2 regions of the Mesorhizobium sp. M1328 genome follow, and region 1 is predicted to be linked to the other one. Evidence: riboswitches for the same ligand, from Rfam matches in the RefSeq annotation. Region 1 holds a riboswitch; the other holds the start of a gene.
What was found. A riboswitch is a leader RNA that binds a small molecule or an ion and turns the genes downstream of it on or off. The one in region 1 is predicted to bind S-adenosylmethionine.

Region 1 (6,182 bases):
TTGCTCGCTCAGCCAAGCCAGCCAGGTCTCGTTATGCGCTACGCTGCGTTCGATGTGGGCGCGGTCGCGGATCGCCGCGATGCCGGCCTCGATTGCCGTCGCATTGACATTGAAAGGTCCCCGCACGCGGTTGATCGCGTCGATGACGTGCATTGGCGCATACATCCAGCCGATCCGCGCGCCGCCCAGGCCCAATTTGGAGAAAGTGCGGGTCATGACCACGTTTTCCGCGCTGCCCACCAACTCGACGCCGGCTTCATAGTCGTTGCGCCGGACATATTCGGCGTAAGCGGCATCCAGCACCAGAAGCACGTTTCGCGGCAGGCCGGCATGCAGGCGGCGCACCTCCTGGAACGGCACGTAAGTGCCGGTTGGATTGTTTGGATTGGCAAGGAAGATGATCCTGGTGCGCGGCGTCACCGCGGCAAGGATCGCGTCGATGTCGGCGCGTTCGTGGGTCTCCTTGACCGTTACCGGGACCGCACCGGCCGACTGTATATAGATCTTGTAGACCATGAAGCCGTGTTCGGTGATGATGGCTTCATCGCCGGGTGCGAGGTAGGTCTGCGCCAGCAGGCCCAGAATCTCGTCGGAGCCGTTGGAGCAGACGATGTTCGCCGGGTTGAGCCCGTGCACCTCGGCGATCGCTTCCCTCAGGCGCCTGGCGCTGCCGTCGGGATAGACCGCGAGCTTGTCGGCGACCGCGCGCGCGGCCTCTATCGCCTTTGGCGAAGGACCGAGCGGGTTCTCGTTCGCCGACAATTTATGGACCTTGGCGACACCTTCAGACGCCGCGCTCTTGCCGGGCACATAGGCTTCGATGTCCATGATGCCGGCGCGGGGCGTTGGACGTATCTGATCCGGTGTCTGGCTCATTCCATGAAATCCGTCGAGGATGCCTCCATCCGGAGGCCGCAGCGGAAATACAAGCCGTGGCCCGGAATGTCGAGGGGCGGCAATTCGGGATCAAGAACTTGCCGTTGACGAAGCCATGCGCGAGTCATAGAAGAACGGCTACAGTTCCGTGGTGATTTGGCCGGTCGGCTTGCAGCCACGTTAAACAACTTGCTAAAGGGCCGTTTGCATCCTGTAACCGGCTTTGCGAAGGCATGGCCGGTTTTTTGTTGCCCTGACTGGTTGTTGCTCCAGACTGGCGGCAGCTGAAGCCCGGGCAAGGAGATGTGATGGTCGCTTTGCGCGCTCGAAAAACCAACAACGAGGCCGACCAGCCGTCGAGCCCGGTGTTGCGTTTCGGCGCCGACAAGCCGCTCAAGCTCGACGCCGGCACGCTGCTGTCGCCGTTCCAGATCGCCTACCAGACCTATGGCACGCTCAACGACGCGCGCTCCAACGCCATCCTCGTCTGCCATGCGCTGACCGGCGACCAGCATGTCGCCAACACCAATCCGGTGACCGGCAAGCCGGGCTGGTGGGAAGTGCTGATCGGCCCCGGCAAGATCATCGACACCGACCGTTTCTTCGTAATCTCGTCAAACGTCATCGGCGGCTGTCTCGGCTCCACCGGCCCCGCCTCGACAAATCCCGCCACCGCCAAGCCCTACGGGCTCGACCTGCCGATCATCACCATCCGCGACATGGTGCGGGCGCAGCTGAAGCTGGTCGAGCATTTCGGCATCGAACAGCTGTTCAGCGTGCTTGGCGGCTCGATGGGCGGCATGCAGGTGCTGCAATGGGCCTCCAGCTATCCGGAGCGCGTCTTCTCGGCGCTGCCGATCGCCACCGGCGCCCGCCATTCTTCGCAGAACATCGCTTTCCACGAGGTCGGCAGGCAGGCGGTGATGGCCGACCCCGACTGGCATGGCGGCAAATATTTCGAGCATGGCAAGCGGCCGGAAAAGGGGCTGGCGGTGGCGCGCATGGCCGCCCACATCACCTATCTGTCGGAAGCAGCGCTGCACCGCAAGTTCGGCCGCAACCTGCAAGACCGCGAAGCCCTGACCTTCGGCTTCGATGCCGACTTCCAGATCGAGAGCTATCTGCGCCATCAGGGCATGACCTTCGTCGATCGCTTCGATGCCAACTCCTATCTCTACATGACCCGGGCGATGGACTATTTCGATCTCGCCGCCGACCATGGCGGCCGGCTGGCCGATGCCTTCGCCGGCACCAAGACGCGCTTCTGCCTGGTTTCGTTCACCAGCGACTGGCTGTTCCCGACCGAGGAGAGCCGCTCGGTCGTGCACGCGCTGAACGCGGCCGGCGCCTCGGTATCGTTCGTCGAAATCGAGACCGACCGCGGCCACGACGCCTTCCTGCTCGACGAGCCGGAACTGTTCGCCGCCATCAAAGGCTTCATCGCCTCGGCCGCGCGGGCGAGAGGGCTCGGCGCATGACCTCGGAAGGTTGCGGACTGTTCGGATCAGGACCATGCGCCAGGCAGGAGCCGAACGCATGAGCGTCAACCGCGCCCAGCGCGTCGACCTCGAAGTCGTCGCCGATCTCATCCCGCCGCAGTCGCGGGTGCTGGACGTCGGTTCCGGTGACGGCCTGCTGCTCGAATTGCTGCAGGAGACCAAGAAGGTCGATGGCCGCGGGCTGGAACTGTCGCAGCGCGGCGTCAACGAATGCGTGGCGCGGGGCCTGTCGGTCATCCAGGGCGATGCCGACAAGGATCTCCAATTCTATCCCGACAAGGGTTTCGACTTCGTCGTCTTGTCGCAGACCTTGCAGGCGACCCGCAATCCGAAGCTGGTGCTCGACGAACTGCTCCGGATCGGCAACCGCGCCATCGTCTCCTTCCCGAATTTCGGCCATTGGCGGGTGCGCTTTTCGCTGCTCTTCAACGGCCGCATGCCGGTGACCAAGGACCTGCCCTATTATTGGTACGACACCCCCAACATCCATTTCTGCACCATTCGCGATTTCGTCAATCTATGCGACGAGCTTGGCGCGACGGTGGAAAAGGCAACCGCGCTCGACGCCAACGGCCAGCGGATCGGCTTCTCGATGCCGTGGTGGTTCTGGAATTTTTTCGGCCAGCAGGCGGTGTTCCTGCTGAAACGATAAGAGCCAGTCGTAGCAGATCGTCCCTTTATTCGAGAACGTCGGTGGCCTTGTGCGGGTGCTGGACGCCGTCGACGAAGACCACGTCGGACTGGGAATTGCCGGTACGCAGCGGCAAGATCTCCCGATAGGCGGGCGAGTCGTACCATGCGCGCGCCTGCTGCCTGTCGGGAAACTCGATAATCACGAGGTGCCCCGGCCAGGTGTTTTCAACGGCTTCCACCTCGCTGCCATGCACGATGAAGCGACCGCCAAACGGCTCCAGCGTGGCATCGATCTTGTGCAGGTACTCGATGATCTGCGGCCCTGGCGTGACCTGGCGCATATGGGCGACGGCATAGGCGGTCATGGCGTAACTCCTTGTGGTCGAAAGCCGAACAATCGGCTTGATGGGAGCAGTTTTGCCGAGACGTAGCGCACAGGTCGATTACCCCCGAGGTAATGACACTGAATACAAAACTGGCGCGCCGCTGCCGTCACTGAAAGATATTTCCGCCTGGCACCGATGATTTCCCCTCGCCCGCGCTGTCCTTATCGATGAGCGCGCCTGGATGGTCCGGCGGCCGGGAACAGAGAGGTGATCCATGGGATCGTTGCAAGGTCAGAATGTCGTCGTCGTCGGAGGCAGCCGTGGTGTTGGCCGCTCCATCGCGGAGGCCGCCCTCAAGGAGAAAGCGACGGTGCTGGCCGTCGCCCGCGGAAAACAGGCTCTGGCGCAATTTGCCTGGGAGGTCTCGGGTGTGAAGACGCTCGCGGTCGATGCGACGGTGGACTCCGCCCCCGATAAGGTCTTCGCCGCGCTGGAGCCGGACGTGCTGGTGATCTGTGCAGGTGCGCTGGCGCCTTCCGCGCCGGTGCATGAACAGAACTGGAAGGCGTTCTCCGCAAACTGGGACACGGACGTCAAGGCCTCGTTCCTGTTTTGCCGGGCCGCTCTGCGGCGTCCGCTCAAGCCGGGAACCCGGATCGTTCTGATCTCCAGCGGCGCGGCCTTGACCGGCGGGCCACCGAACGCCGGCGGCTATGCCGGCGCAAAACGCATGCAGATGTTCCTGGCCGGTCATAGCCAGAAGGAGGCCGACCGGCTCGGCCTCCGCCTGCGCTTCATGGCGCTCGCGCCGATGCGCATCATGCCGGAGACCGGCGTCGGCAAGGCCGGCGTCGACAGCATCGCGGCCTATATGGGCATCCAGCCGGCGGACTTCATCGCCGCCATGACCGACATGCAAACGCCGGCCGATGTCGGACGGGCGGTGGTCGCGCTCGCCACCGGCCAACCGCAAGGCAGTTCCTTCATGGTGAGCGGGAGCGGCCTTGCACCGGCCGCCTGAGGCGCGCGTAATGCGAACCTAACCCGGAAGTCCCATGACAGACGCTCAGCCACCTCTGGACCCAGCACGCCAGCCGATTCTCGATCGGCTGGCCTTCGAGAAGGTCACGGCCGCGCATCGCCGCGAGCTCAAGCTGCATTGCTATCGCATGATGGGTTCGCTGCACGAGGCCGACGACCTCATCCAGGACACGTTGCTTCGCGCCTGGCGCGCAAGATCGGAGTTCGACGGGCGGGGTTCGGTTCGCGGTTGGCTCTACATGATCGCGACCAACGCTTGCCTCAACGCCATCAAGGCGAGGTCGAGGGCGCGTCGCATTCTCCGGGAACCCGGACGGCCGCCCTCCCACGGGGCGGCCATGGGCGGGCCTGTAGCCGACATCGCCTGGCTGGAGCCCTACCCCGACGCGGAGCTTCCAGACATTGCCGGCAGCGAGCCAGGTCCGGAAGCTCGTTACGAGAGCCGCGAGGCCGTCCAGATCGCCTTCGTCGCCGCGATCCAGGATCTGCCGCCCAGACAGCGCGCCGCGCTGCTGCTTGCCGACGTCCTCGGATGGTCGGCTGTCGAGGCGGCGCGTTTGCTGGGCGGATCGACGGCTTCGATCAACAGCGCGTTGCAGCGGGCCCGCGCAACGCTGGCGGCGCGCTATCCTCAGGGACGGCCGGCCAGCCGATCACGGCCCAGCCCCGAAGAAGGCATGCTGCTCGAACGCTACATGCAGGCCTGGCAGGCCGCCAATCTCGACAGCTTGATCGAGCTCCTGCGTGAGGACGCCATCTATACCATGCCGCCCTGGCGCGAATGGTATCAAGGCCGCGAAGCGATCCGCGGTTTCTTCGAGACCGTTTGGCCGAGGTTTGGCGGCTTGCGCACGCTGGCCACCCGCGCCAATGCCCAGCCGGCGGTCGGGGTTTATTCCCGCAGCCACGATGGCCCTGAATGGCGGGCCCATTCCCTGCATGTGTTCGACGCGGCCGAGGGCGGGATCGCTTCCTTCACGATCTTCATAGGGCCGCTCGGGCCATCTCTGTTCCCGGCCTTCGGCCTGCCACCAGCCTAGCTTACCCCTGGCAAGCCTTACCGGTCGAGTTCCGGGAAATACGGGTCGGAGAAAAACCGCCGGTCGCGCTCGCCTTGCAGGCAGTCGATCGGTGCGTCGACGCGGATCGTCCTCGGATCTTCCCTGGGATACTCGATGCCGCTGACCTCGAGGATCAGTTTGCGGCGAGTGGCGGTGGCGAATTCGGAAGCAGCATAGATCGGCAGCACGAACGAGCCCGGCCCGCCGGTAACGCATTCGGCATAATACCGGTCGAGATGACTGAAGGTAGGTGACGGGCTGATCAGGATCGGCAGGCCGTTGATGACGATGCCCTTCGCCAGCGCCGCATCGCGTGCCGTTGTGACCGGCAAGCCGGTGTTGTTTGGGCCGTCGCCCGAGACGTCGATGACGCGGCGTTTGCCGGCGAAGGCCGTGCCGTTGAAAAGCTCGGCGCCGAAGGCCACTGCACCGGAAATCGAGGTGCCGCGAAAGCTCCTGAACGGGCGGGCCGCGATCTTGTCGGCGAAAGCGTTGGCGCTCTCCTTGCTGTCGACGACCTGCCAGGCAATGACCGCATCGTCGCGGATCGTGCCGGCCCATTCGAAATAGGCGATGGCGATGCGGCCGGAGGTGCCGGCACGCACGGCGTTGATGAAGTCGGGGTGGCGCAGCGCCGCGACATAGCCGGCGCGCTGCAGGGCAAACTCCCTTTCATCCATCGACTGCGAGATGTCGACGGCCAGCACCAGTTCGACATCGACGGCAATTGCATTGGCGGGCGCGGC
Region 2 (6,182 bases), on a different contig from region 1:
CCGCGTCTTCGGCGGGGTGCCGGTCGCCGACCAGTGCTCATGCTCGAGGGAGAAGATCCGCGGCATCCTCGAAGGCTTTTCCGCCGAGGAGATCAGGGACAGCACCGAGGATGGCAGCATTCACGTCGCCTGCGAATTCTGCTCGAAGCAATATGACTTCGACCCGGCGGAGTTTGCAGCGGCTGGATGACGAGCCTCAATTGACGGTGCGCCGCGTGCCTGGCAAATCGAGCGAGAAGGCGGGGATGGCAACGTCGAACGTCTCGCCCCGTTTGTTGCGCATTGTGTAGTGCCCGACCATGATGCCGGACGGGGTCGAGAGCGGGCATCCAGACGTATACTGATAGCTGTCGCCGGGGTTGAGTCCGGGTTGCTCGCCGACGACCCCGGGACCGCGCACTTCCTCGACCTTGCCGGTGCCGTCGGTAATGTGCCAGTAGCGTGATAGAAGCTGCACGAACTCATCCGACTGATTGTCGATGGTCACCTGGTAGCCCCAGACATAGCGGTTTTGCGGCGGGTCGGAGTGATCCTCCAGATAGAACGGCCTGACCTGCACTTCGATGTTGCGGGTGACGGCGCTGTACATGAACTGCTCCAAAGCAATGTAGATGGAACTTTCGATGCTCAGCGCAGTTTGGTCAACGATGCGCGGCATCTTCTTGCCCGATCTCAAGCGCAGGTGCCGAAAAACAATGTCATTTGAGTGACACATGACAATGATGGTGTGCAGGCTTGTGCTGGGCGACTCAGCGTTTTGTCGAATTGTTGAAAACGGCCGTCATGCGGCCGGCATTTCTGGAGTGACCAGATCTCGATGGAACCGACATTCGCAGCCGCCCTCCTTTCCATAGCCCTCCTTCTTTCAAATCTCGCCAGCATCCTGTTAGCTTCGCTGAAGCTGAAGCGACCAGCCAGGATTGCACCGCCCGCGGCCGACGCGCCGCCGGTATCGATCGTCGTCCCGGCGCGCGGCGTCGAGCCGTTTGCCGAAGAGACTCTGGAGCGCGCCTTCTCCCTCGACTGGCCGCGCTACGAACTCATCTTCTGCGTCGCCCATACCGATGACCCGGTGGTCAAGCCGATCACCGCCGCAATGGCGCGGTTTCCAGCTATTCGCGCCCGCCTTCTAGTCGGTGACGACCGCATCAGCGGCAATCCAAAACTCAATAATTGCGTGAAGGGTTGGGAGGCGGCCCATTATCGCTGGGTCATCCTTGCCGATTCCAACGTGCTTATGCCGAGCGATTATGTCCAACAGCTGATGGCGGCATGGCGGCCCGATACCGGCCTCGTCTGCTCGACGCCGATCGGCTCGCGGCCGGGCGGGTTTTGGGGGGAGGTCGAATGCGCCTTTCTCAACACGCTGCAGGCACGCTGGCAGTACGCTGGAGAGGCGCTCGGCCTCGGCTTCGCGCAGGGCAAGAGCATGTTGTGGAACAAGCCGATGCTCGATGCCAATGGCGGCATCCGCGCGCTTGCTGCCGAGATCGCCGAGGACGCCGCCGCGACCAAGCTGGTCAACGGGCTCGGACTGCGGGTCAATCTTGTCGCCTCGCCCTTCGAACAGCCGCTCGGCCGGCGCACGCTTGGCGAGATCTGGTCGCGGCAGGCGCGCTGGGCGCGGCTGCGCCGCGTCACCTTTGCACTGTTCTTTGCCCCCGAAATCCTGATCGGCGCGGCGCCGCCGCTGGTGCTTGCGCTGATCGCCGCGGCTGACGCCGGCGTCAGCCTGCCGGCAACCGCCATCGCCGTGCTGGTCGCGGCCTACCTGCCGGAATGCGTCTTGGCCTCGGCCAAGGGATGGCACCTGTCGCCGCGCACGATCCCGGCGATGATGGCGCGAGACCTGATGCTTCCCGCCATTTGGGCGCGCGGATGGCTGAGCGGCGCCGTCGACTGGCGCGGCAACGTGATGACCATCCAGACCAAGGCCGTCGCGGAGCTGGAAGAGACCCCGTCCGGCGCCTGATCGGCGCATCCCCGCTCGCCTCTGTTCGGCCAGTCCTTATCCGGCAGCTCTCAGCGCTTGCTCGATATCTTCGAGCAGATCGTTGGCATCTTCCAGGCCGACGGAAAGCCTGAGCGTTCCCGGTCCGATACCGAGCTCGGCGCGAGCCTCATCGGTCAAGTTCTTGTGCGTCGTCGTCGCCGGATGGGTGATCAGGCTCTTGGCATCGCCGAGATTGTTGGAAATCAGCACGATGTCGAGTGCGTTCTGGAAGGCAAAGGCCGCCTGCTTGCCGCCCTTCACATCCAGGCAGATCAGCGTCGAGCCGCCCGACATCTGCTTCTGGACCACGGCCGCTTGCGGGTGGTCGGCGCGGCCGGGATAGATGACGCGGGCGATTTGCGGGCGCTCGGCGAGGAAATCCGCGATGCGGCCGGCACTTTCCGTCTGCTGACGTACGCGCAGCGGCAGCGTCTCCAGGCCTTTCAGCAGCGTCCAGGCATTGAAGGGCGAGAGGCTGGGGCCGGTGTGGCGGAAATAGTCGTGCAGGTTCTCGTCGATCCATTTCTTGTCCGACAGGACGATGCCGCCAAGACAGCGCCCCTGGCCATCAATATGCTTGGTCGCGGAGTAGACGACGATGTGGGCGCCGAGCTGCAGGGGTTTCTGCTGCAAGGGCGTGGCGAAGACATTGTCGACGATCAGCCTGGCGCCAATCGAGTTGGCAAGTGCGGCGACGGCGGCGATGTCGACCACCTCCAGCGTCGGATTGGTCGGGCTTTCCAGGAAGAACAGTTTGGTGTTCGGCTTGACCGCCTTTTCCCAACTGGCGATGTCTGTGCCGTCGACCAGTGTTGCCTCGATGCCGTATTTCGGCGCCAGCGTCTCGACCACCCAGCGGCAGGAGCCGAACAGCGCGCGCGCCGCGACGATATGGTCGCCCGCCTTGGCGCTGCACAGCAGTGCTGCCGTCACCGCCGCCATGCCGGATGCCGTGGCGCGCGCGTCCTCGGCGCCTTCCAGCGCGCACATGCGTTTTTCAAACATGTCGACGGTCGGGTTGGCATAGCGCGAATAGATGAAGCCCGGCTCCTCGCCCTTGAAGCGGGCTTCCGCCGCTTGCGCCGTCTCGTAGACATAGCCTTGGGTGAGATACATCGCCTCGGAGGTCTCGCCGAAGCCGGAACGCAGCGTCCCGGCATGCACGAGTGCGGTCTGAGGCTTCCAGTCGCGCTTCTTGTTCATCATTCTATCCAACACCAAAAATGGTCCAAACAACAAAAAACCGGTCGCGAAAGTCGCAACCGGTCCATATGGCCTTGCGGCCCGACGGTCCTTTAGCGACTTGTTTAACGTGGCTGCAAGCCGACCGGCCAAATCACCACGGGATAACGACCTTTAGACCCGCGCCACGCTTGCGTCAATTGCCGGCATGATTAAGAGGGTTGTACCAAGCAGGTGCCAAAGGCGTCCACGGTCGGACCTGCGACAGAACAAGACCTCGCCCGGCGTTCGAACGGAGCCAGACCCTTGCGGCAGACAGGCATTCTTCCCGATCAGGATATTTCCGCGCTGTTCCAGTCGGGCGCGCTGAAATCGCCGCGCACGCTCGATGCCGATCAGATCCAGCCGGCCAGCCTTGACCTCAGGCTCGGCGACAAGGCCTGGCGGGTGCGTGCTTCCTTCTTGCCCGGCCCGGACCACAGGGTTGTCGATAAGCTCGACCGGCTGAAGCTGCACGAGATCAACCTCGCCGATGGTGCCGTGCTGGAAACCGGCTGCGTCTACATCGTGCCGCTGCTCGAAAGCCTGGCGCTGCCCGTGCATATTTCCGCCTCCGCCAACCCGAAAAGCTCGACCGGACGGCTCGATATCTTCACCCGGGTAATGACCGATCGCGGCCACGAGTTCGACAAGATCGCCGCCGGCTATGAAGGCCCGCTCTATCTGGAGGTCAGCCCGCGCACCTTCCCGATCGTGGTGCGGACCGGCTCGCGGCTGTCGCAGATCAGGTTCCGCACCGGCAATGCGCTTTTGTCGGAAAGCGAGCTGCACGAGTTGCACCGCGCCGAAATGCTGGTCGCCACCGAACCACCCAATATCTCAGGCGGTGGCATCGCGCTGTCGATCGATCTCGACGGCGACAAGGACGGGCTGGTCGGCTATCGCGGCAAGCACCACACCGGCCTGGTCGACGTCGACAAGCGCGCCGCGCAGGATGTCGTCGATTTCTGGGAGCCGCTCTACAAGAGCGGTGCCGGCGAGCTGGTGCTCGATCCGGACGAATTCTATATTCTGGTGTCGCGCGAGGCGGTGCATGTGCCGCCGCTCTACGCCGCCGAAATGACGCCCTTCGATCCGCTGGTCGGCGAGTTCCGCGTCCATTATGCCGGTTTCTTCGACCCGGGTTTCGGCCATTCGGCGTCGGGCGGCACCGGCAGCCGGGCGGTGCTCGAGGTACGCAGCCATGAAGTGCCGTTCATCCTCGACCACGGCCAGATCGTCGGGCGGCTAGTCTACGAGCACATGCTGAAACGGCCGCAAGCGCTCTACGGCACAGATCTCGGCTCGAACTATCAGGCGCAGGGCCTGAAACTGTCCAAGCATTTCCGCGCCGCGCGCTGAGCTTGTTCGCAAGCCGTCAGCCGCGAACAAGCCGTCAGCCGCGAAACAGATATTCTTTCGCGGCGCCAAGGCAGCCATGAAACTGACCGATAAAGAGCAGTTCTCGCACTGCCAATCGCTTCTTCCCCCAAAATCCTCTGGTTTGCTTCTCGTCAAGTGAGGCGCTTGAGCTGGACTGCAAGGGGAACAACTGCTTGCCGAGACATCCCAGCACATGGGCTCTGGCGGAGTCGATACCGCAGGCTCTGCCATTGTCGTTCATTCTGTCAGCGCGGAGTGCGGACGTCATGCGATCCGCGTTGCGCATCAGAAAGCTCACTTGCGATTTCGAATAGCCGGTGGCCAGAAGCCGGTTAGTCATCGACATCCGGGCTTCGCGATAGGATTTTGCGCTGCATTGTCCGGCGCTGTAAGCCGCTGGGGAGAAATAGGCGAGGAACAGGACTAAACTTACGAACACAGTGCCAATCCGCAGGCCGTTCATCTTTCGCCCCTGAATTCTGTCACCAGTTTACAACGCCTTCACCGCCACCTTCACCGGCTGCTCGATTTCAAGCGGGTTGCGCAGCGGCAGGCCGAAATCCTGGGCCTCGATTTCGAACACGTCGCCGGCCTCGGTCCTGATGCCGTCGGCGAAGGACAGCGTCGCCGTGCCGAACATGTGCACATGCACGTCGCCCGGCTGGCGGAAGGCCGAGTATTTGAAGTGGTGATGCTCGAGATTGCCAATGGTGTGCGACATGTTCGCCTCGCCCGACAGGAACGGCTTTTCCCAAAGCAGCTTGCCGTCACGCAGGATGCGTGAGGCGCCGCGGATGTCGGACGGCAGATCGCCGATCAGGATTTCGGGCCCGAACGAAGCGTTGCGCAGCTTGGAATGGGCAAGGAAGAGATAGTTCACGCGCTCGGTGACGTGGTCGGAAAACTCGTTCGACAGCGTGAAGCCGACGCGGAACGGGGCGCCGTCGTCGCCGATCACATAGATACCGGCGATTTCCGGCTCCTCGCCGGCATCCTGGGCGAAGGCCGGCGACATAAGCGGCGCCCCGGGCGCCACTGCCATGGTGCCATTGCCCTTGTAGAACCATTCCGGCTGCACGCCAGTCTGGCCCTTCGCCGGCTTGCCGCCCTCAAGCCCCATGCGGAACATCTTCATGGAATCGGTCAGCTGTTCCTCGCCGTCCGTGCTGAGCTTCTTATGCATGGAATCGCGGGTCGCGGCGGAGCCGAGATGCGTCAGCCCGGTGCCGGTGAGATGGAGATGCGCCGGATCGGGATGGTTGATCGGCGACAGCAGCCGCCCCTTCTTGTAGGCTGCGTCGAGATCGACGGTTTCGCCAAAGCCCTTGCGCTCGATCAGGGCGACAAGCCCGCTGCCGGTGCGCGCGGCCTCCATCGCCAGCGAATAGACGCTGCGGGCGCCGTTGATGACGCGGGTCTTGCCGCCGTTGCGGGCAACGACGCGGATCGTCTCGGCGTCGTCGAGGATCTGTGAGATCAGCATGGTAACCCTCTCTGAATTGCGGGCTGGCCTGCCTTTCTCGGCAAACCCTACCCTGCGCGGCCCGGACCCTGTCCTCGCCTCGGTTGAAATTCTTCGTCCGGA

Region 2: linked by a shared signal. The riboswitch ahead of NKH23_RS17955 (O-succinylhomoserine sulfhydrylase) and the one ahead of metX (homoserine O-acetyltransferase MetX) in region 1 are both predicted to bind S-adenosylmethionine.

What each region holds. Positions count from the first base shown of each region.
Region 1 covers NZ_JAMYLO010000015.1:109,061-115,242, reverse strand. The annotation lists gene hisC (histidinol-phosphate transaminase) at 1-876, opposite strand, end outside; SAM riboswitch at 1,015-1,092, shown strand; gene metX (homoserine O-acetyltransferase MetX) at 1,185-2,354, shown strand; gene metW (methionine biosynthesis protein MetW) at 2,413-3,027, shown strand; gene NKH23_RS23705 (DUF1330 domain-containing protein) at 3,053-3,373, opposite strand; gene NKH23_RS23700 (SDR family NAD(P)-dependent oxidoreductase) at 3,609-4,355, shown strand; gene NKH23_RS23695 (RNA polymerase subunit sigma-70) at 4,390-5,415, shown strand; gene NKH23_RS23690 (DUF1194 domain-containing protein) at 5,433-6,182, opposite strand, start outside.
Region 2 covers NZ_JAMYLO010000009.1:138,776-144,957, forward strand. The annotation lists gene NKH23_RS17940 (Hsp33 family molecular chaperone) at 1-190, shown strand, start outside; gene apaG (Co2+/Mg2+ efflux facilitator ApaG/CorD) at 197-589, opposite strand; gene NKH23_RS17950 (ceramide glucosyltransferase) at 818-1,972, shown strand; gene NKH23_RS17955 (O-succinylhomoserine sulfhydrylase) at 2,009-3,199, opposite strand; SAM riboswitch at 3,269-3,346, opposite strand; gene NKH23_RS17960 (2'-deoxycytidine 5'-triphosphate deaminase) at 3,482-4,576, shown strand; gene NKH23_RS17965 (hypothetical protein) at 4,611-5,060, opposite strand; gene araD1 (AraD1 family protein) at 5,088-6,080, opposite strand.